3 regions of the Roseitalea sp. genome follow, and region 2 is predicted to be linked to each of the others. Evidence: riboswitches for the same ligand, from Rfam matches in the RefSeq annotation. Region 2 holds a riboswitch; each other region holds the start of a gene.

What was found. Region 2 has a riboswitch for thiamine pyrophosphate ahead of AC5E6L_RS06130 (FAD-dependent oxidoreductase). Riboswitches for the same ligand answer to the same signal wherever they lie in the genome.
Region 1: linked by a shared signal. The riboswitch ahead of AC5E6L_RS01340 (YkoF family thiamine/hydroxymethylpyrimidine-binding protein) and the one ahead of AC5E6L_RS06130 (FAD-dependent oxidoreductase) in region 2 are both predicted to bind thiamine pyrophosphate.
Region 3: linked by a shared signal. The riboswitch ahead of AC5E6L_RS07905 (ABC transporter substrate-binding protein) and the one ahead of AC5E6L_RS06130 (FAD-dependent oxidoreductase) in region 2 are both predicted to bind thiamine pyrophosphate.

Annotation. Positions count from the first base shown of each region.
Region 1 is NZ_CFIFWG010000006.1:19,081-26,182, forward strand. Features, by position in the region: gene AC5E6L_RS01320 (Gfo/Idh/MocA family protein) at 1-357, shown strand, start outside; gene AC5E6L_RS01325 (energy-coupling factor transporter transmembrane component T family protein) at 382-1,119, opposite strand; gene AC5E6L_RS01330 (ABC transporter ATP-binding protein) at 1,113-2,783, opposite strand; gene AC5E6L_RS01335 (ECF transporter S component) at 2,755-3,342, opposite strand; gene AC5E6L_RS01340 (YkoF family thiamine/hydroxymethylpyrimidine-binding protein) at 3,403-4,011, opposite strand; TPP riboswitch at 4,003-4,114, opposite strand; gene AC5E6L_RS01345 (MipA/OmpV family protein) at 4,221-4,979, opposite strand; gene lpdA (dihydrolipoyl dehydrogenase) at 5,166-6,575, opposite strand; gene odhB (2-oxoglutarate dehydrogenase complex dihydrolipoyllysine-residue succinyltransferase) at 6,618-7,102, opposite strand, start outside.
Region 2 is NZ_CFIFWG010000045.1:1,935-9,036, forward strand. Features, by position in the region: gene AC5E6L_RS06100 (sugar ABC transporter substrate-binding protein) at 1-1,054, opposite strand, end outside; gene AC5E6L_RS06105 (LacI family DNA-binding transcriptional regulator) at 1,210-2,205, shown strand; gene AC5E6L_RS06110 (nucleoside hydrolase) at 2,215-3,201, shown strand; gene AC5E6L_RS06115 (hypothetical protein) at 3,428-3,835, opposite strand; gene AC5E6L_RS06120 (DUF6522 family protein) at 3,832-4,152, opposite strand; gene AC5E6L_RS06125 (MarR family winged helix-turn-helix transcriptional regulator) at 4,149-4,748, opposite strand; TPP riboswitch at 4,937-5,034, shown strand; gene AC5E6L_RS06130 (FAD-dependent oxidoreductase) at 5,172-6,152, shown strand; gene thiS (sulfur carrier protein ThiS) at 6,142-6,339, shown strand; gene AC5E6L_RS06140 (thiazole synthase) at 6,342-7,102, shown strand, end outside; gene AC5E6L_RS06145 (thiamine phosphate synthase) at 7,100-7,102, shown strand, end outside.
Region 3 is NZ_CFIFWG010000066.1:2,044-9,145, forward strand. Features, by position in the region: gene trpA (tryptophan synthase subunit alpha) at 1-573, shown strand, start outside; gene accD (acetyl-CoA carboxylase, carboxyltransferase subunit beta) at 606-1,613, shown strand; gene AC5E6L_RS07900 (bifunctional folylpolyglutamate synthase/dihydrofolate synthase) at 1,672-2,991, shown strand; TPP riboswitch at 3,075-3,175, shown strand; gene AC5E6L_RS07905 (ABC transporter substrate-binding protein) at 3,578-4,468, shown strand; gene tenA (thiaminase II) at 4,465-5,133, shown strand; gene AC5E6L_RS07915 (ABC transporter ATP-binding protein) at 5,130-5,828, shown strand; gene AC5E6L_RS07920 (TenA family protein) at 5,825-6,187, shown strand; gene AC5E6L_RS07925 (TenA family protein) at 6,194-6,478, shown strand; gene AC5E6L_RS07930 (ABC transporter permease) at 6,475-7,102, shown strand, end outside.

The DNA of each region.
Region 1 (7,102 bases), on a different contig from region 2:
GGCGCGGCCGTCCAGCACACGCGCCTGCGCCTGTGCTTCGAAAGGGTGACGGTGGAAAGCAACACCGAGCCCTACGCGCCCGACGCAGAACCCTGGACGTTCCTGCCGGCCGATGGCGAGGCGGCGGCGGCGATCGCAACGGCCCTGTCCGATTTCGCGCCGGCCGCCGAGCGTTACGAAGGCCAGTTCCGGGGCATTCACGCCGCGCTGACGCAAGGGGCGCCGCTGCCGGTGACGGTCGCCGACGCGCGCGCTTCGGTCGAGCTTGTGACGGCGGCCTACCATTCGGCGCGCACCGGCGCGACGGTCGCCCTGCCCGTCGCCACCGATCATCCGCTCTATCGCGGATGGGTTTGAAGCTCCGGTCCCGCATCGCCGCGTTCAGAGCGATGCGGAAAGCATAAGCGCCAGCAGGAGCATCGTCCCGCTTGCGACGACGAAGGCGCCGTCACGCCCTGAAAGCTGCGGCGGATTCATGACGGTGCGCTTTGTCCCCGGCGAGAGCCCCCGCGCTTCCATGGCGAGCGCCGAGCGGCCGGCGCGGCGGATCGCATAGGCGAGCAGCGGCACGATCAGCGAGATCATCTCGGCGGGTCCGGGAATGCGGCGCGGCGGCCGGCCGCGCCGCATGGCCCTTGCAAGGCGTATGGTCTGCATCTCGCGGCCGAGATCGGGGACAAGCTGCAAAGCCTGAAACAGCGCAAGGCCCACCGAGGGCGGCAGGCGCCAATGGACCATCAGCGCCTTGATCAAAGCGCCCGGATCGGTGGTCAGGGCGAACAGAGCCGAGACCATGCCGCAGGCGATCGCCCGGAAGAACAGGACAAGGCCGGCCGAGGCGGCGGGCGCGCCGAACGGCGTTTCGTCGGCCATCTGCAACGCGAACGCGCTGTCCTGGCGGAACAGCACGCTGGTGGTGAAAAAGCCAAAGCCGAACAGGGCGAACGGGATCATCAGAGCAAGGACGAAGAGGGGCGCGCGGCGCTCGATGAGGATCAGCGCCCCGGCGGCGAGCCCGATCGTGACGAGTTGGAACTGGAGATCGAACACGAGGATCGATGCGGCGATCCAGACCAGGCAGACCACCATCTTGGGCAGCGGGTGCAGCACGCTCAGCACGGCCCACCATCCAGCCAGTCAAGAAGCGCCAGAACGGGCGGCGGCGCCAGATCGGCGCCCGAAAGAAGGGCGCGGTCACGCAGCAGCGTTGCGGGCGGGCCCTGGGCGGCGATGCCGCCGCCGGCAAGCAGCACGATCCGGTCGCACACCGCCAACGCAAAGGCCATATCGTGCGTGACGATCGCGACCGCCCGCCCCTGGCGCGCCAGATCGTCGACAGCCCTGGCGATCATGTCCGCACCGCGCGCGTCGAGCCCGGACGTCGGCTCGTCGAGCACGAGCAGCGGCCAGCGGCCGGTGGCCGTCAGGCAGGCCAGGGTCAGCCGCCGCTTCTGGCCCTGCGACAATTCATAGGGGTGCTGCGGCAGGACACCGGCCAGGCTCCACCGTTCGGCGATGGCGCCGATCCGCGCGGCATCCCCCCCGCCGGGCAGGGCGGCGGCGATCTCCTCGCGCACGCTCGCCTCCAGAAGCTGGCTTTCGGGGTTCTGAAAGGCGATCGCGCCGGGCGGCCCGGTGCGTGTTCCGCCTTTCAGCCGCAGCAGGCCGGCAAGGGTCGCGCCCAGCGTCGACTTGCCCGCGCCGTTCGCGCCGATGAGGCCGACCACCTCGCCGGCGCGCAGTTCCATCGAGATATCGCGCAGCACGACCGGGCCGAACAGCGGCGCGCAGTCGGCCCCTGCGAGCGCCGCCACCGGGCGGCCGGGCGACCGCGTCGGCGGACCGAGCGGGGCGGCCACATCGGCGAGCGCGGCGCGCGCGCGTGCCCGGCAGGCACCGTCCGATGCATCGAGATGGGCAAGCAGCGTCTCAAGGCGCAAGGGCGCGGTGGGCGGAGCAAGGTCGACCTTGCGCAGGGCCAGGTCCAGACGGCTGGCAAGGGGTGTCCAGATACCCTGGGAATCGAGCCGGTCGCCATGCGCCCGGAACAGGGGCGCCGGTGCGCCCTGGGCGATCAGGGCGCCGTCATCGCCGATGACGGCCACACGGTCGACGGCCTCGATCATCGCGTCCAGGCGATGGTCGACGATCAGCACGGCCTGTTCTCCGCCGGTCTGAAGCAGCAGATCGTATGCGCGGTTCGCCGCCGCCGGCGCGAGGCTGGCCGTCGGCTCGTCGGCCACGAAGATGGGCGCTTCGGCGACCAGCGTGGCGGCAAGGGCGACAAGTTGCTTTTCGCCGCCCGACAATGTCGAGGTGCGCCGCGTCCGCCAGTGCGCCGGCAAGCCGACCTGCGCCATCACCGCCTCGACGCGCCGTGCGATCTCATCATCCGGCATGGCGCGGTTTTCGAGCGCGAAGGCGATCTCGTCCTCCACGCACAGGCCGGTGAGCGTGCGGTCGGCGTCCTGGAAGAACTGGGCGACCGTGTCGGCCCAGCCGGCCGGGCTTCGGTCCGCAACGCACCGGCCGTCGAGGCGGACATGGCCAGTGACCGCCGCCGGCACCGATTGCGGCACGATGCCGGTCAGCGTCTGCAGAAGGGTCGACTTGCCCGAGCCGGACGGTCCGAGCACAAGCATGCGCTCGCCGGGCCGGACCGCAAGCGACACAGGGCCGACCGCCGCGCGCCGCGCGTAGGGATAGCGCACCGTGACGCGATCCCACCACGCAAGCGGCACGGGCCCGGCAACGTCAAGCGGCGGCCGTCGCGCGACGGTCATGATCGATCCTGAGGCCGGACAGAACGCCGGTCCTGTAGAGGGCGTTGACGACGATCCAGGCGAGCAGGCCGCCCAGCAGCGCGCCCGACAGGCAGCGCAGCGTGAACATGACCACCAGCAGCGTCGGCGCCAGATCGCCATAGTCGAAGCGGATCCACGTATAGATGAAGGAGAACACCGCCGCGCCGACGCCGGCCGCCATCAGCACCGGCAGCGAGTAGCGCTTCCATCGCGTGGCCGCGAAGACAGCCTCGGCGCCCGCCCCCTGGACCAGCCCCGAGAGCAGCAGGATCAAGCCGGCAGGCGAGCCGAGCAGGACCTGGGTGGCCGCCGCCAGCACCTCGGAGGTCAGGGCAACGCCCGGCTTGCGGATGATCGCCGCCGCGATCATCGAGACGATGAACCAGAAGCCCATGACCACATCCATGGTGACCGGGCCGAACACGGCCTGGGCGATGAGCCACACTTGCACCCAGGCCAGATAGAGAACGCCGAAGACCGCGCCGAGGACGGCAATGATCAGCGTTTCGCGCAAGGTCCAAAGATTGCTTCCGGTCATGGCATGCCCCTTTCGTGAGGAAGTTGGGGGAACAAGAGCGCCGCAACGCACGACGCGCGTTCAGGGACGGGTCGGGCTGTTGGCCGATACCGTTACGTCGAGCGCGACATGGCCGCTCGCCGGACCGAAGCGGACGAACGCCTCGCCCAGCGCGGCGAACACCGCGCCGGCGTCGCCACAGAGCCTGGTGCAGAAGTTCTTGGACCGGTCGAAGACGCCAGAGCCCTTCAGAAAGCCGATACACCCATAGATCTCGTCCATATGATGGTCGGCGCCGAGCGGATAGAGCGAGAACTGGCAGGCGACGTGCCGCCCCGTCCGGGGTGCCGCCCTGACCGCTTCCAGGGCAGCGGCGGCGCGCCGTTCGAGCGGCTCGTCCGACATCCGGCCCGCGATCGGCGTGCAGATCGGATCGTCCGGCTCGCCGGGACAGCCGCGCGAGACGGCCGCCGACAAGACGCAATGGGCGTCCGTCGCGGCGGCGGAGACGAACAGGTCGCGCATGGCGGCAAACAGCATCTGCGGCGGTCCGACCACCAGGGTGGAGATATCGTCTGTCTCGATCCGCAGATGGTCGCGATGAGGATCGAGCGCCTTGAGCGCGCCCGTGATGATGCCGACGAAATCGTCGGACATGGGGTACAGGGACACTTGTGCGCCGGAAAACATGGCTCGCCTCGCTCCGCTGGCATTATCCAGATCAGCTTGAGGGTCCGCAGGCTTGCGCGCCGCATCTCAGCCCCGGCATCACGGGGCACCCCTGTCGACAGATCACTGTTAGCGGGCGCGGGCGGCCTTGTAAACGCCCGACGGCCGCGCCCGGCACGCGGCCGCGCAGACGAGCGGTTCGACGCAGCGTGGGGCGCGGGCGAGCGCGGTCAGAAGTCGATCCGGAGCTTGCGCACCAGCCCCAGCCGGAAGCGATACTGGTCGCGGCTGCCCAGGGCCGTGACGGGCGAGGCGCCCGCATCACCGGTCAGCCGCTCATAGGCGGCAAGCCCCTCGACCGCCCATCCGGCGCTGACGTCGTAGCGCACGCCCGTCTCAACGCCCCAGGATTTGATACCCGCATCGGCATCGAAGGCGGCGAACCCCGCCGTTCCGGCGGGCACGCTGAAATAGGTGTCGACATAGGTCGCATCCGCATAGGAGAGTCGGGGGCCGGCATGGACTTTCAGGCCCGGACGCGGTCTGACGACGACATCGGCGCCCGCTTCGCCGGTCCAGCCCTCATGGCCGCCAAACCCGCGCCGCAGGCTGGCGTGGAGGCGGAAATGGTCAGCCTCGTAGCCGGCTTCGAGCCCGAACTCGATCGCCAGATCGACATCGGCAAGACCGGTCAGGGCCGGCGTGTCGGCGGCGGTGCGTTCACCGCGAACGGCAAAGGACGGCCCGATCGAAACCCCGCCCTTGCGGCCGCCGAGCTGGAAACCGTTTGGCAGTGTAAGGCGCTTGATGCGAACGATCGGATAGGGCGTGACCAGGATCTGCGAAGCGCCCTCGTAGCGCGGCGCGAACTGGCCACCGCCTCCAAGTTCCAGATCGATTCCCGGTCGCTCCTGCGCCAGGCCGGGCGCGGCCGCTGCGAACATGGCGAGGACAAGGGCGGCGCAGGCGCCGGAGACGTGCTTGAACATGGTGCTGATTTCCTTGTCGGACGCTTGCGGGAACAAAGACGGTGGTCGGTCGATTCCGTCAAGCCGTCTACGCAGCAGAACCGGTTCGGATGACGAGATCGCTCAAATGCCTCGGGCCTCGACTGAAGCAGGACATGGTTTACAAACGGTTCATCATGGCGCGCACAGATGCCGCCATGGATTTGCCTACATATGCAGCGGCTTGCCCGTCGCCGCCGCAAGCGCCGCCTCGCGCACCACCTCGCTCATGGTCGGGTGGGCATGGCAGGTGCGCGCCAGGTCCTCCGACGAGCCGCCGAACTCCATCAGAACCGCGCATTCATGGATCAGATCGCCCGCGCCCTTGCCGACGATGTGCGCGCCGAGCACCCGGTCGGTCGCCTTGTCGGCCAGGATCTTGACGAAACCGTCGGTCGCCAGCGTGGCGCGCGCGCGACCATTGACGCTGAAGGGAAACTTGCCGACCGTGTAGTCGACGCCGTCGGCCTTGAGCTCCTCCTCGGTCTTGCCAAGCGAGGCCACTTCCGGTTCGGTGTAGACGACATTGGGGATCACGTCATAGTTCACGTGCCCGGCCCGGCCGGCGATGCGCTCGGCCACCGCCATGCCCTCGTCCTCGGCCTTGTGGGCCAGCATCGGCCCCTTGACCACATCGCCGACCGCCCAGATGCCGTGCACCGAGGTCTGCCAGTGCTCGTTGATCTCGACCCGGCCGCGATCGTCCATGACGACGCCGGCCTTGGCCAGCCCCAGCCCTTCCGTGTAAGGCTTGCGCCCCGTGGCGACCAGAACGACATCGGCGTCGAGCGTTTCGGTGTTCCCGCCCTTGACCGGCTCGTAGGTGACATGGCCGCCCCTGCCGGCCTTGCGCACGTCGGTCACCCTTGCGCCGAGCTTGAAGGTCAGGCCCTGCCTGGCAAGCATTTTCTGGAACTGGCGCGCGACGTCCCCGTCCATGCCGCCCAGGATCGTGTCCAGATATTCGATCACGGTGACCTCGGCGCCGAGCCGCGACCAGACCGAACCCAATTCCAGACCGATCACGCCGCCGCCCACGACGATCATCTTGCCCGGCACCTTGCCCAGCGACAGCGCGCCCTCCGACGAGACGATCACCTTTTCGTCGAACGCGACATCGACGCCGGGAATACCGGCGACATCCGAGCCGGTGGCGATGACGATGTGCCTTGTGTCGATCTCGGTGGGCTCGCCTTCGCCGGGCGTCACCTTGACCTTGCCCTCGCCGAGGATCGAACCGGTGCCGCGATGGACGTCGATCCTGTTCTTCTTCATCAGAAAATCGACGCCGTCGACATTGGATTTCACGGTGGCGTCCTTGTGCGCCATCATCGCCTTGAGATCGAGCTTGGGCTTGCCCACATCGACGCCGAGCGCCTTGTGGCCGTGGCCCGCCTCATGGAAGACATCGGAGGCGTGCAGCAGCGCCTTTGACGGGATGCAGCCAATGTTCAGGCAGGTGCCGCCCAGCGTCGGCCATTTCTCGACGATCGCCGTCTTCAGGCCGAGCTGCGCCGCCTTGATGGCGCACACATAGCCGCCCGGTCCCGAGCCGATCACCACAACGTCATAAGCCATCATTTTCCTCTTTATTGCTGCGGCTTCAGTGCTGTCCGATGATCACAGATCGAGCACGAAGCGCTCGGGGTCCTCAAGGCTCTCCTTGACGCGAACGAGGAAGGTCACCGCCTCCTTGCCGTCGACGATCCGGTGATCGTAGCTGAGCGCCAGATACATCATCGGGCGTATCACCACCTGGCCGTCGATCGCCACCGGGCGCTCCTGGATCTTGTGCATGCCCAGAATGCCGGACTGCGGCGCATTGAGGATCGGCGAGGACATGAGCGAGCCGTAGACGCCGCCATTGGAGATGGTGAAGGTACCGCCCTGCATATCGGCCATCGACAGGTTGCCGTCGCGGGCCGCCTTGCCCAGCCGGCCGATCTCCAACTCCACCTGGGCGATCGACATGGCATCGGCATCGCGCACCACCGGAACCACCAGCCCCTTGTCGGTGCCCACGGCGACGCCGATATGGGCATAGTTCTTGTAGACGATGTCGGTGCCGTCGATCTCGGCATTGACCGACGGGATCTCCTTGAGCG
Region 2 (7,102 bases):
CCCAGGCCGGATCGACGAATGTGGTCTGCGCGCGTTCGTCCCAGATCTGCCGGAGCGAGGGCGGATATTGGCGCAGGTCGAACCAAAGATCCATCGCATCGCGCGTGGCGAGCCAGCGCACGAAGCTCTGTGCTTCCTCAAGATGCGCGGTGCGCGGATTGACGCCGATATGCCAGCTTCCCGTCGGCGTGACGGGCCGTCCGCCGGCGAAATAGGGATGCGGCGCCACCCCGTAGTCGAGATCCTCGAACCGCTCGAAGCCGACAAGGTTCCAGGTGCCGCCGATGATCATCGCCAGGCTTCCCGAGCCGAACATCTGCTGGGTGATGCCGCTCTGGAAGGTGCCGACCGGGCCGACCGCGTGGCGCCGGTGGAGGTCCTGATACCAGGTGAAGGCGTCGACCATGGCGTCGCTGTCGACATAGCCGACCGCCGTCAGCCCGTCGGGCCCGATCACGTCGACGCCCTTGCTGACGGGAATAGGAAGCAACTGATAGGGATTGGTGTTCTCGAACGCGAAGCCGAACTGAGAGATGTCCGGCCGCGTCAGTTCCTGGGCGATTGGCAGCAATTCGTCCCAGGTCATGCGCGCTTGCGGATCCGAAGAGGGAGCCGCCAGACCGGCTTCGGCGAACAGCTTCTTGTTGTAGAACAGCAATTGCGAGGACGTGCCGAGCGGCATTGAGTAAAGCTGGTCGTCATAGGTGCCCTGCAACAGCGTCGTCGGCACGAAACGGCCGCGATCCGCGCCGAGCGTGTCGTCGAGCGCCAACAGATGCCCACGGGCCGCATAGGAGGCCGTGAGCGGGCCGTCGACGAGATAGACGTCCGGCAATGCGTTGCGCGCCTGCAAGCGCACCTCCAATGTCCGGAACAGTTCGGCGATCGGCAGCCGCTCCGCCGATACGCCGATGCCGGTCTCGGCCTCGAAGGCGACCATCAGCGGCACCACCTGTTCCTCAGGCCATCCCATCCAGGGCGCCGACAGGGTCACCGGCTGCGCCGCGGCGCGGCTGATGGAGGCGGCGATGGCCATGCTCGCGGCACCGGCCATGAATTGACGTCTTGCTATAGGCATTGGGCTCCTCCTACCTGATTCCGAGATTTCGATTGTGCACACGTGTGAATAATGCATATTAAGCGCACGTTCTAGTCAAGAGGGAAGTTTTGGTTGACAACGGGCCGGATCACGCCAGCCGGGGGATGTGCTTGGACAAGAGCAGCAAGAAGGTCCGATCCTTCGAGGTGGCCGCGCTGGCCAACATCTCCCGTTCGACCGTTTCGCGCGTTCTGTCCGGCGACCCGCGGATCTCCAACGAGACGCGGGCGCGGGTTCTGGCCGCGGCCGCCGAGCTTGGCTACCAGCCCAATCTGATCGCGCGCGGCCTGAAGAACCAGAGCACGGGGATCGTCGGCGTTGTCGTGACCGACCTCGACAACCCCTATCACGCCCACGCCCTGCAGCTTCTGATCGACAAGCTCGGCTCGCTGAAACTGGCGCCGCTCGTCTTCGTCGGGGACACCGCCGCCGGCGCCGAGAGCGCCATAGAGCGGCTGATGAGCTATCAGGTCGATGCCGTCATCGCCCTGGCGGCCCCGTTCAGCAGGGAGATCGTGGCGGCCTGCCGGGCGGGAAAGAAGCCGCTTGTCCTGATGAACAAGCATGACGGCGATGACGATGTCAGCGTCGTCCATGGCGACGGCATGCTGGCCGGCGCCATCGTCGCCGACCATCTCGTCGAGCGGGGGGCCGCCTCGTTCGGCTTCTTCGCCGGCGAGGACCGGACCACGATCAGCATCGACCGCGAGGCGGGCTTCGTGGAACGTCTTCGCCAAAGGGGCTTTGCGCTCGGGGTCCGGGCACAGAGCCGCTATGGCCATGCTCCGGCGATGGCCGCCTCGGCACCGCTTTTGTCCAGCGGCGTGGATGCGGTCTTCTGCGCCAACGACACGCTCGCCTTCGCGCTGCTCGACGCCGCCCGTTCGCGGCTGGGCCGCCGGCCGCCCATGGTCGTGGGATATGACAACTCCGCGCTCGCCGGCTGGCCCTCATACGACCTGACGAGCGTGGATCAGAACCTGGAGCAGATGACGTTCGCCACCGTGAAGACGGCGCTCGCGCTGGCCAAGGGGCTGCACGGCAAGACCGACCGGCACGTCATCGCGCCGTTCCTGGTCGAACGCGGATCGACCCGGGCCGAGTAGAGACAGGACATGACCAAGATACTGATCGACTGCGACCCCGGCCATGACGATGCGACGGCGATCCTGTACGCCGCGTCCCATCTCGACCTGGTCGGCATCAGCACGGTCTACGGCAACCAATCCGTCGACAAGACGACGACCAATGCGCTGTCGCTGGTCGCGCTTCTCGGTCTGGACGTGCCGGTCGCGCGCGGTTGCGCGCGGCCCCTCACAAGATCGTTCGAACACGGTGGCGACGTCCATGGCAAGACCGGGATCGACGGCGCGGAACTGCCGATGCCGGACACCGATGTGGTGGATGCGCACGCGGTCGACTTCATCATCGAGACCGCGCGGCGCCACCGCGGCGAACTGGTGCTTTGCCCGGTCGGCCCCATGACCAATGTCGCCATGGCCCTGCGCAAGGAGCCGCGCCTTGCCGCCTGGCTGCGCGCCATCAGCTGCATGGGCGGGACGACCCAGGTCGGAAACACCACGCCCGTGGCCGAGTTCAACATCTGGTGCGACCCGGAAGCGGCGGACATCGTCTTTGCGAGCGGCGTGCCGCTCTGGCTGGTCGGCCTCAATGTGACGCGGCAGGTCGGGCTGACCGCCCGCGACATCGAGCGGCTGAACGCGGGCGGCCGCATCGCCCGCACCTATGGCGCCCTGCTCGGCTTCTTCAGGGACAGGCTGAACGAGATCCACGGCTTGTCGAGCGCATCGCTGCACGATCCGTGCGCGCTGGTCCCCTTCATCGTTCCGGACCTGATCACCTATGCGCGCTGCCCGGTCGAGATCGAGGCGGGCGACGGGCTGACGCGCGGCATGACGGTCTGCGATTTCCGCAATCTGACCACCGCCAGGCTGGCGAACATTCGACCGGCGAAGCGCGCAAACTGCGAGGTCGCCGTCGCGGTCGATGCGCGCCCCCTCGTGGACCACATCATGGATGCCATCCTCGCATGGCCGGAACGCGGCGCGTTGGAGAGCCCCCATGCGCGCAGCACGCCATGACCGCGGGCCATCCCTTCAAGCGCAGGCGCCCGAACGCGATGACAGCCGCCTTGCGGCCGATCGTGGCGAGCTGGCCTCGGTCACGGTATCGGAACAGCGCAGGCAAGGCTTGCGCGCCCGCCGAAACCTGCCCCCACGATGACGATATGCGCGCGCGCCGGCATGGTGATGGTGTCCGGAGCGAGGCGCAAACGCGCCTGCTTGCCGGATGTCGGAATGTCACTGCTCATGCACCGCTACCATCTCCCGGAAGGCCGGTCCCGCGCCAGAAAGCGATTGCCTCATCGACCATCGCGCCGTGGTACGCCGCCGCGTCCGGGCCCGACGGGTCGCCGTCGAAGCGCCCCAGTTCCTTGGCGATGTCGAAAAAGCCGGGCGCCGGCATCCCGCCCCGGGCGCGGCTGATGACGAGCGCCGCGATGAAGGGGTGTCCGTTGGCCGCGTCCTGTCGCATCAGCCGTTCGAGCGCTTCGGTAAGCTGATGGATCGTGTTCGGAGGGACAAGGTCCAGCGCGTCGGCCAGCGCCTTGTATGTGATCGGCTCACCGCGCGCCGCGATCCTCTGAAGGTGTGTCCGCGCCCGTCCGGCCAGCGATTGTGTCGTCGGCAAAGCGTTTTCGGAGACGGCCGTCATGATGCGCCCCTGGCGAGGTCGAAGAGGCTGAGCGCATCATTCGCAGGCTTGCCTGCGGCGATCGGCAACGGGTCTTCGAGCAGGCTGCCGTCGGCTTCGATCACGACGCGCCAGGCCCGCGCGCGATATCGGAACGTCAGGCGCGTGCGGCCCGCATCTTCGTCCTGGCCGGTTTCGGCAAGGCTCACGACCAGGCCCTTGGCCATGTTCTGCTTCAGCGCTTCGACCGTCAGGCCGAGCCTGGGCGCCAGCACTTCGGCATCGATGGTGATCTGTGCATTGTTCACCTCTACGGCCGCACGCGGAATCGTCGTCATCGCCGCGCCGTTCCGATACCCGGCTGCCCGAACCTGCCGGATGAGAAATTGATGCAGAGCTGCTCCAATTCGTCCGCCGCGAGGGGCTCGCTCAAAAAGCCGCATTCATAGGCGTCCGCGCCGTCCTGGCAGCAACCGTCCCCTCTGAAATAAACGCAGGTTTTACAGGTCCCGAACAGCGGTTTGCCCGCCTGCAAGGCAACGCTCCCAAGCAAGCGCTGGAGCACGGCGGAAAAACTGCCGCGGACGCCCGGGGGCAGAGCGTCCGCGGCTCGCACCAGGGCCTCGATGGGATCGTCCTTCAAAAGCGCCCTGGCTTTCGGCGTCGGATCCAGCCTGACGCTTCGGCCGTCGGTGTCGGAACGGGCCTGTTGCAGATAGCCGTCCGCGACCAGACCCTTGATGGTTTGGGAGGCGGTGCCCCGCGTCGTGCCGTGGAACGCGGCGAACGCCGAAGGGGTGCGCGAGAAACGGTTGGCCCTGGCGAAATATCTCAATCCGGTCCACTGTGTCGGGGTCAACCCGCCCACGAGGCCGTCGCCCGACGCGATGCGCCCAAGGTGCAGGATCAATTCGGCGATCACGCGGCTGGCCATGCCGAGGTCCTTCCCCGAGAGCTTGGAGGGTCACTGTATATGATAGCGATGCCAAACTTCTTTGGCGAAATTATGATTTCGATACGATACTAAAAATGATTTCGCTTCGAGACTGTCCGGCTGATCGGTCACGCAGGCGCTTCGAGGCGAATGCATTGACACGTCAAAGCGGGCCACCTAAACCTTGGAGCGTTGGACAGGGGCGTCCGCGCTTGCCGCGTTCTGAGAAGCACCCTTCGAACCTGAACCAGATCATGCTGGCGTAGGGAGTCCGCGATGTTCGTCTTCCGGGCGCCAACGTCCTGATTGTCATCGCGTCTCCCCGGCCTGAAAGGGGAGAGATGGAGAACCCTGGACTCAATCCTCACCGGATGCACGAAACATCTGTCAAGACCGAGCCGGGGCGCGGACGCCCGCTGGCCGATGGCTGACGTTACGGTCATCGGCGCGGGCGTGGCCGGCCTTTGGGCCGCCTGGGCCCTGCTTGAGCAGGGCCTGACGCCGCACTTGGTCGACCGGGCCGGCGCGCCCGAGCGGCACGGCTGTTCATGGTGGGCCGGCGGCATGCTGGCGCCGGACTGCGAGGGCGCGCTGGCAGAGCCGGTCGTCGTCGCCCATGGCCGCGACGCCGCTGCGGCCTGGGCCGCGGTCACCGAGGTGACCGAACGCGGCACGCTGGTGCTCGCGCCCGAACGCGACCGGGCCGATCTCGACGCGTTCGCCGGCCGCACCCTGGGGCACGAACCGGTCGACGGTGCCGGCATCGCCCGGCTGGAGCCCGAACTGGAAGGCCGCCACCGGCACGGACTTTTCTTCAAGCACGAAGCCCATATCGAACCGCGACGGGCGCTGGCCGATTTGGTGGGGCACCTTGCCGGCAAGGGCGTCGCGATCGAACGGGCACACATATGCCCGGAAGACATTGCCGGCCCCGTGATCGACTGCCGGGGCCTGGCCGCGCGGGACGCGCTCGGCGATCTGCGCGGGGTGCGAGGCGAGATGATAGTTCTGCGCTCCCGCGAGATCGTGCTGCACCGCCCCATACGCCTTCTGCATCCGCGCCATCCGCTCTATGTCGTCCCGCGCGAGGACGGGCTTTTCATGCTCGGCGCGACGCAGATCGAAAGCGCCGATCGGTCCGGCGTGACCGCCCGTGCGGCGCTGGAGCTGTTGTCTTCGGCCTATGCGCTCGATCCGCGCTTTGCGGAGGCGGAAATCGTCGAGACGGGCGCCGACCTGCGGCCGGCCTTTGCCGACAATGTGCCGCGCATCGTCCGGCGCGGCCGCGTGCTGCATGTGAACGGGCTGTTCCGCCACGGCTATCTCATGGCGCCGGCCTTGGCGCGACAGGCGGCGGCCTGTCTCGCCAAGGGACACAAAGGGGATCTCGTCCATGAAAATTGACGTGAACGGCGTGCCGCAGGATGTCGAGGCCGCCACGGTCGAGGACGCGCTGCAAATGCTGGGCTGGGGCGAGCAGCGGGTTGCCACGGCGCTCAACGGGACCTTCGTTCCCGCCGCCGCGCGCGACGAGACGGCGCTGTCGCCCGGCGACCGGTTGGAAGTGCTGACCGCGATGCAGGGAGGCTAGGCATGCGCGATTTCTATGGCGTACGCCTGACCACCCCCATGATGCTCGGCACGGCGCGCTATCCGTCGCCGGCCGTGATGGAAGCGGCCTTCCGCGAAAGTGGTGCCTCGGTCGCCACGGTCTCGCTCCGGCGCGAGCGTGAGAGTGGACAAGCCTTCTGGGATATCGTCCGCGCGCTCGGCATTCATGTTCTGCCCAACACGGCAGGCTGCCACACCGCCCGCGAGGCCATCACCACCGCCTGCATGGCGCGCGAATATTTCGAGACCGACTGGATCAAGCTCGAAGTGATCGGTCACGCCGATACGCTGCAACCCGATCCTTTCGGCCTGGTGGAGGCCGCCGAGGCGCTGTGCGCCGACGGCTTCAAGGTCTTCCCCTACACGACCGAGGATCAGGTGCTTGCCAAGCGGCTTGTGGATGCCGGCTGCCGGGTGCTCATGCCCTGGGGCGCGCCGATCGGGTCCGGCCAGGGGCTGAACAATCCGCACGGCCTGCGGACCCTGCGGGCCGCGTTCCCCGACATCGCGCTGGTGGTGGACGCCGGACTGGGCCTGCCCAGCCATGCCGCCCAAGCCATGCAGATGGGCTATGACGCGGTTCTGCTGAACACCGCCGTGGCCGAAGCGCGCAATCCGGTGGCCATGGCGCGGGCCTTCGCGCTGGCCGCCGAGGCGGGCGCGATGGCCTCGGCCGCCGGTCCGATGCCCGTGCGCGACATGGGCCAGCCCTCCACCCCGGTCATCGGCAGGGCCTGGCTATG
Region 3 (7,102 bases), on a different contig from region 2:
CGCCAGTGCGACGCCGATACGCCCATCGTCCTGATGGGCTATTACAACCCGATCTACATCTATGGCGTCGCGCGGTTCCTGGCCGATGCGAAGGTTGCCGGAATCGACGGGCTGATCGTCGTCGACCTGCCGCCGGAAATGGACGGCGAACTGTGCCTGCCGGCGCTCGATGCCGGCGTCAGCTTCATCCGCCTGGCGACGCCGACCACCGACGACAGGCGACTGCCCGCCGTCCTCGCCAACACATCGGGCTTTGTCTACTATGTGTCGATGACCGGCATCACCGGCTCGGCCATCGCCGACACGGGCGCGGTCGCCGCCGCGGTCAAGCGCATCAAGGGCCATACGCCGCTTCCCGTGTGCGTCGGCTTCGGCGTCAAGACCGCCGAACAGGCCGCGCTGATCGGCCGCGACGCGGACGGCGTGGTGGTCGGCACCGCCATCGTCAACGCCATTGCCGGATCGCTGGACGCCCAGGGCCGCGCGACCGCCGATACGGTCGCCGCGGTCGCGACGCTGGTGCGCGGCCTTGCCGCGGGCGTGCGTTCGGCCCGCCTTGAAGCGGCCGAATAGATCGGCCACATCCGGGCGCAAAGGAGTTCGCCGTGAACTGGATCACCAACTATGTGCGCCCCCGCCTCAACTCCATGCTGGGGCGCCGCGAAACGCCCGAGAACCTGTGGATCAAATGTCCGGAGACGGGCGAGATGGTCTTTCACGCCGATGTCGAGGAGAACCAGTGGGTGATCCCCGCCTCGGGCCACCACATGAAGATTTCGGCACGCGAGCGCCTGGGGCATTTCTACGATGAGGGGGCCTTCGAGGAACTGCCCAACCCCGAGGTGGCGCAGGATCCGCTCAAGTTCCGCGACCAGAAGAAATATGCCGACCGGCTGCGCGAGAACCGGCTCAAGACCGGCCTTGAGGATTCGATCGTCAACGCCACGGGCACGCTGGAAGGCATGCGGATCGTCACCACCGTGCACGATTTCGCCTTCATGGGCGGTTCGCTCGGCATGGCGGCCGGCGAAGCGATCATCCGTGGTTTCGAGACGGCCATAGACAAGAAATGCCCGATGGTGCTGTTTGCGGCGTCCGGCGGCGCGCGCATGCAGGAAGGCATCCTGTCATTGATGCAACTGCCGCGCACGACCGTCGCGGTCGAGATGCTCAAGGAGGCGGGCCTGCCCTATATCGTGGTTCTGACCAACCCGACCACGGGGGGCGTGTCGGCCTCCTACGCCATGCTCGGCGACATCCATATCGCCGAACCGGGCGCCGTGATCGGCTTTGCCGGCGCGCGCGTCATCGAGCAGACCATCCGCGAGAAGCTGCCCGAAGGCTTCCAGCGCGCCGAATATCTGCTCGACCACGGCATGGTCGACATGGTGGTGCCGCGGCCGGAACTGCGGCCGACCGTCGCGCGCCTGCTGCGGATGCTGACCGGGCAGGATGCGTCGGTCGAGAACGGGCCCGCCGAGCCGATGGTGATCGAGCCGCCCGAAACGGCCCCGCGGCCCGAAGCCGAGGCCGCACCCGCCGAACCGGCGGAAGCCGAGGCGGCCGCTTCCGCGCCGGCCGACATGGCACGCAAATCCTCTTCCGGCTTCTGACGGAGCACGGACCGTGACCCAGCATGATTCAAACCCGCCGGCGGCGGGAGCCGACTTCATGGCGCCCGACCGGGCAAGCCGCGCCATCGACGCGCTGATGGCGCTGCACCCCGCAGGTTTCGATCTGACGCTCGAACGCGTGCGCCGCCTGCTTGCCGCGCTCGGCGACCCGCACGCGGCGTTGCCGCCGACCATCCATATCGCCGGAACGAACGGCAAGGGTTCCTGCGCCGCTTTCTGCCGGGCGCTTCTGGAAGCGGGCGGCCACCGCACCCACGTGCACACCTCGCCCCACCTGGTGCGCTGGCACGAACGCTTCCGCATCGCCGGTGCGCTCGTCGACGACGCCGTGCTGGCCGGGGCGGTCGCGCGCGTGGCCGCCGCCAATGACGGCGCCAAGATCACCGTGTTCGAGATCCTGACGGCGGTCATGTTCGTCCTTTTCAGCGAGAACGAGGCGGACGCGGCGGTCATCGAAGTGGGCCTTGGCGGCCGCGCCGACGCGACCAACGTGATCGAGCGGCCCGCCGTCAGCGTCATCATGCCGATCGGTCTCGACCATCAGGCCCATCTCGGCGACACGGTCGGCCTGATCGCCGGCGAGAAGGCAGGCATCATGAAGCCGGGCGTTCCGGTGGTCATCGCCGCCCAGCCCTATGCGGAGGCGCGGGAGGTCCTGGCGGCGCGCGCCGAAGCGCACGGCTGCCCCGCGCGTCTCTATGGCGAGCACTTCATCGCCTTCGAGGAACATGGCCGCTTCGTCTTCCAGGACACCGAGGGCCTTTTGGACCTGCCGCTGCCCGCGCTGCGCGGCCGGCACCAGCTCGCCAATGCGGCTGTGGCGATCGCGGCGCTGCGCGCCGGCGGGTTCGTCATTACCGAAGCGGGCGCCGAGCGGGCGATGCAGGCGGTCGACTGGCCGGCGCGCATGCAGCGGCTTGCAAACGGCCATTTGACGGACATCGCCCCGCAGGGCGCCGAGATATGGCTCGACGGCGGACACAATCCGGACGGGGCGGCCATGGCCGCCGAATTCCTCGCCGCGCGCGAGGAAGAGGTCGAACGGCCCCTGTTCATGATCACGGGGATGCTCGAAGCAAAGGACGCGGCGGGGTATCTGCGCGTGTTCGAGGGGCTGGTCCGGCACGTCTTCACCGTGCCGGTGCCCGACAGCGAGGCCGGCCGCGATCCTGGCATGCTCGCGGGCCAGGCGCGCGAAGCGGGACTTTCGGCGGAACCGATGGACGATGTGGCGTCGGCCCTGCGCCTTATCGCCGAAAGCTGGAACGGGCTCGAACGGCCTCCGCGCATCCTGATCGGCGGCTCGCTCTATCTTGCCGGCGCCGTTCTGCGCGAGAACGGCACGCCACCCGCCTAGAGCGGTTTGTCATCAAGGACACCGTGACGGCTGTCCTTTCCGGAAATCGGTTTGACCAAAGGGGAGCTGGGCTGTAATCGATAATTGAACTGTTGGGGTGCCCGTACGGGCTGAGATGCGGCGACGCAAACCCATTGAACCTGAACCGGTTAGGACCGGCGTAGGAAACAGCACATGGACGCCCATATCCACATCGCTTTTGCCTGCATGCCCGGCCTGGTCCGCACCAGAGGGGTATGCGCATGGTGGCCAACGCACTGACGATGGCCGGCCCGGATTCGGGCGGCCTGATCACCTATGACGCAGCCAGTTTGCGCTTTGGCGGATTTCGCTTCGATGGCGCATCCGACCCCCCGCCAGCCACCACCTTCACCGCGCCGTCTGCGATAGCGCCCGGCGATTTCCTGCCCCGGCCAACGGGCCGTGCTGGCGCGCCGGTCGGGCCTGGCATGCGGCCGAACGGCTTTCGCGACATTGGAACGGGAAGACCAGGCTTCCCGCTCCTGGAGACGGATCCACGAGATTAAGGAGAACTTTCGTGAAACATCTGCTGACTGCCGCCGGCCTCCTGCTGGCGACGCCCGCCATGGCGCAGGACAAGGTGACCCTGCTGCTGGACTGGTTCATCAACCCTGACCATGGTCCGATCATCGTGGCGGAGGAGTTGGGCTATTTCAGCGATCAGGGCCTTGAGGTGGAAATCATCCCGCCCGCCGATCCGTCCGCGCCACCGAAACTGGTGGCGGCGGGTCAGGGCGACATCGCCATAAGCTACCAGCCAAGCCAGCATTTGCAGGTGGCCGAGGGCCTGCCGCTTATCCGGGTCGGCACGCTGATCGCGACACCGCTCAATTGCCTGTTGGTGGTCAAGGATGGCCCGATTCAGGAGATCAGCCAGCTGAAAGGCGGCAGGATCGGCTTCTCGGTCGCCGGGATCGAAGAGGCCGTCCTGACGGCGATGCTGGACCGGCACGGGGTTGGCCTTGATGAGGTGGAGATGGTGAACGTCAACTTCTCGCTTTCGCCTTCGTTGATGTCGGGCCAGGTGGATGCGGTGATCGGCGCCTACCGGAATTTCGAACTGAACCAGATGGAAATCGAAGGTGTCGAAGGCCGCTGCTTCTATGTCGAGGAAGAGGGCGTGCCGACCTATGACGAACTGATCTATGTCACCAATCCCGACCGCATGGACAAGGATCAGATCCGGCGCTTCCTGCGCGCCACGGAACTGGCCACCCAGTATATCGTGAACAACCCCGACAAAAGCTGGGAGCTGTTCAAGAATTATGCACCGGAACTCGATGACGCGCTGAACGCCAAGGCCTGGGTCGACACACTGCCGCGCTTTGCCTTGCGGCCCGAGGCGCTGGACGAAGGCCGTTATGCGCGCTTTGAGCGGTTTCTGGCCGACAGCGGCCTGATCGAAGGCACACGGCCCGTGTCCATGCTCGCCGTCGATCTGGGAGCGGAAGAATGAGTTTCGGTGCGACCTTCACCGCCTGGCGGGACATGACACCCCAATGGTCTGCCTATGCCAAGCACCGCTTCGTACGGGGGCTGGGCGACGGCAGCCTGCCCCGCGCGGCGTTCGTGCACTATCTGCGCCAGGATTACGTCTTCCTGATCCATTTTTCGCGCGCCTGGGCGCTGGCGGTCACCAAGGCCGACACGGTCGAGGAGATGCGGCTTGCGGCGGGCACGGTCAACGGGCTGATCAACGGGGAGATTGCATTGCACATCAAGACCTGCGCCAAAGCGGGTATTGATGAGGCAGATCTGTTTGCCACCGAAGAGCGGCCGGAAAATCTTGCCTACACGCGCTATGTGCTCGATGCCGGCCATTCCGGCGACCTGCTGGATCTGCTGGCGGCACTGGCGCCTTGCGTGATGGGCTATGGCGAGATCGGGGCGGCATTGGCTGCCTCGTCACGCTCGGATACCTATGCCGGCTGGATCGCGACCTATGCCGGCGACGACTATCAGCAGGTATGTCGCGATGTGGGCGCATTGCTTGACGGTGCGGTAGCGCGACGTCTGGGCGATGATCCGCAAACCAGTCCCCGCTGGGCGGCGCTGCACAAACGGTTCGCCACGGCGACAAGGCTGGAAGTGGGCTTCTGGGACATGGGGTTGTCCCCTTGACCGCGCTTTCGCTGTCCGGATCGGCCTCGATCGACGGGGTACCCATTTTCACCGGGATGGATTTGACGCTTGCGCCCGGCCGGTGGACCTGTCTGCTTGGCGCCAGCGGGGTGGGCAAATCCACCGTTCTGCGGCTCTTTGCCGGCTTGGATGATGCGATCGAACTTGACGGCACGATTGAAGGCGCGGGCAATGTCGCGCTGATGGCGCAGGACGATCTGTTGCTGCCTTGGCTGACCGCTTTGGACAATGTCCTGATCGGCGCGCGGCTGCGGGGCGAGGCGCCGGATCCAGCGCGCGGCGCGCAGGTCCTGTCGCGTGTCGGACTTGCCGGTCATGCAGACAAGAAACCGGGCAGCCTTTCGGGCGGGCAACGGCAACGCGTGGCTCTGGCGCGCACGCTGATGGAGGACCGCCCGGTCGTTCTGCTGGATGAGCCTTTCTCCGCGCTCGACGCGCTGACCCGCCTGCAAATGCAGGATCTGACGGCGGAGCTTTTGTCCGGTCGGACCGTGCTTTTGGTGACCCATGATCCCGGCGAGGCGGCGCGGCTCGGACAGACGATCGTGATCATGGCCGCCGATGGCCTGCTGGATGTGCCGGCACCGCCCGGAACCATCCCCCGCCCGGTGGACGGTGCCGATGTGCTGCGAACACAGGCGGACCTTTTGGGCCAACTGAGGAGACAGATATGAACGCGACCGAGTTTCTCAGATCGCAGGTTGCCGAAGAGTGGCGCGCCGCGACGACGCACGCCTTTACCGATGCGCTGGCAGACGGGTCGCTGGATCGCGAAAAAATGGCCGGATACCTGCAACAGGACTACCAGTTCGTCGATGGCTTCGTGCGGCTGCTGGCCTGCGCGGTGGAACACGCGCCCAGCCTTGCCGACGCGGTGCCGGGGGCGCGGTTCCTGGGCCTGATTTGCGGGCCGGAGAACACCTATTTCCTGCGTGCCCTCAAGGCGCTGAACGTGCCGGAAGCCGCCACGCCCGCCCCCGAAACGCAAGCCTTTCAAGCGCTGATGACCGAGGCGCGCGCCTCGGGCCGTTAGGAGATCATGCTTGCCGTGCTGGTCGTGGCGGAATGGACCTATCTCGAGTGGGCGTCCCCCTTCGAGAAGCGCGCCGGTGACCTGCCCTTCTGGCTGGGTGAGTGGATCACGCTGCATTCGGGAGCCGACTTCGCGGACGTGGTGGATTATCTGCGCGGACAGCTTGACGCTGTATGGGAGGGTCTGGACGACGCCGAGCGCAGCGATGTCGCAGCGGCATTCTCGCGCGCCGTCGCCTTGGAGCGTGCCTTCTTCGATGCCGCCTGGACCGGGTTCAGGGTGCAGCGGTGACCGGGTGGCGGGCAGGTATCGCGGCGACGCTGCTGGCGCTGGCCGTCTGGCAGGCGGTGGTCTGGCTCACAGGCGTTGCGCGGTTCATCCTGCCGCCGCCCGCCCTGGTGGCGGAAACCATCTGGAACAGCCGCGCGCTTCTGGCCGGCCATGCGGCCATCACCGTGGCAGAGGTGCTGATTGGCCTCGTTCTGGGCGCGATGCTGGGCTTTGCCTCGGCCATTGCGCTGGCCGCCTCCCCCATGGCGCGGGCGCTGGTGCGGCCAATGCTGGTGCTTAGCCAGGCGGTGCCGGTCTTTGCGCTGGCACCGATCCTGACGCTCTGGCTGGGCTTCGGGCTGTGGTCAAAGGTCGCCATGGCGCTGCTCATCATCTATTTCCCGGTGACCTCTTCGTTTTTCGATGCTTTGATACGCACCAATAACGACTGGATCGGCATGGCCCGTGTCATGGGCGCGCGACCCTGGCGCATCATGTGGCGCATCCGCATTCCCGCCGCCCTGCCAGGCTTTGCAAGCGGTCTGCGGCTGGCCGCGGTCTACGCGCCCATCGGTGCGATCATCGGGGAATGGGTCGGTGCCTCACGCGGGCTGGGCTATCTGATGTTGCTGGCCAATGGCCGGG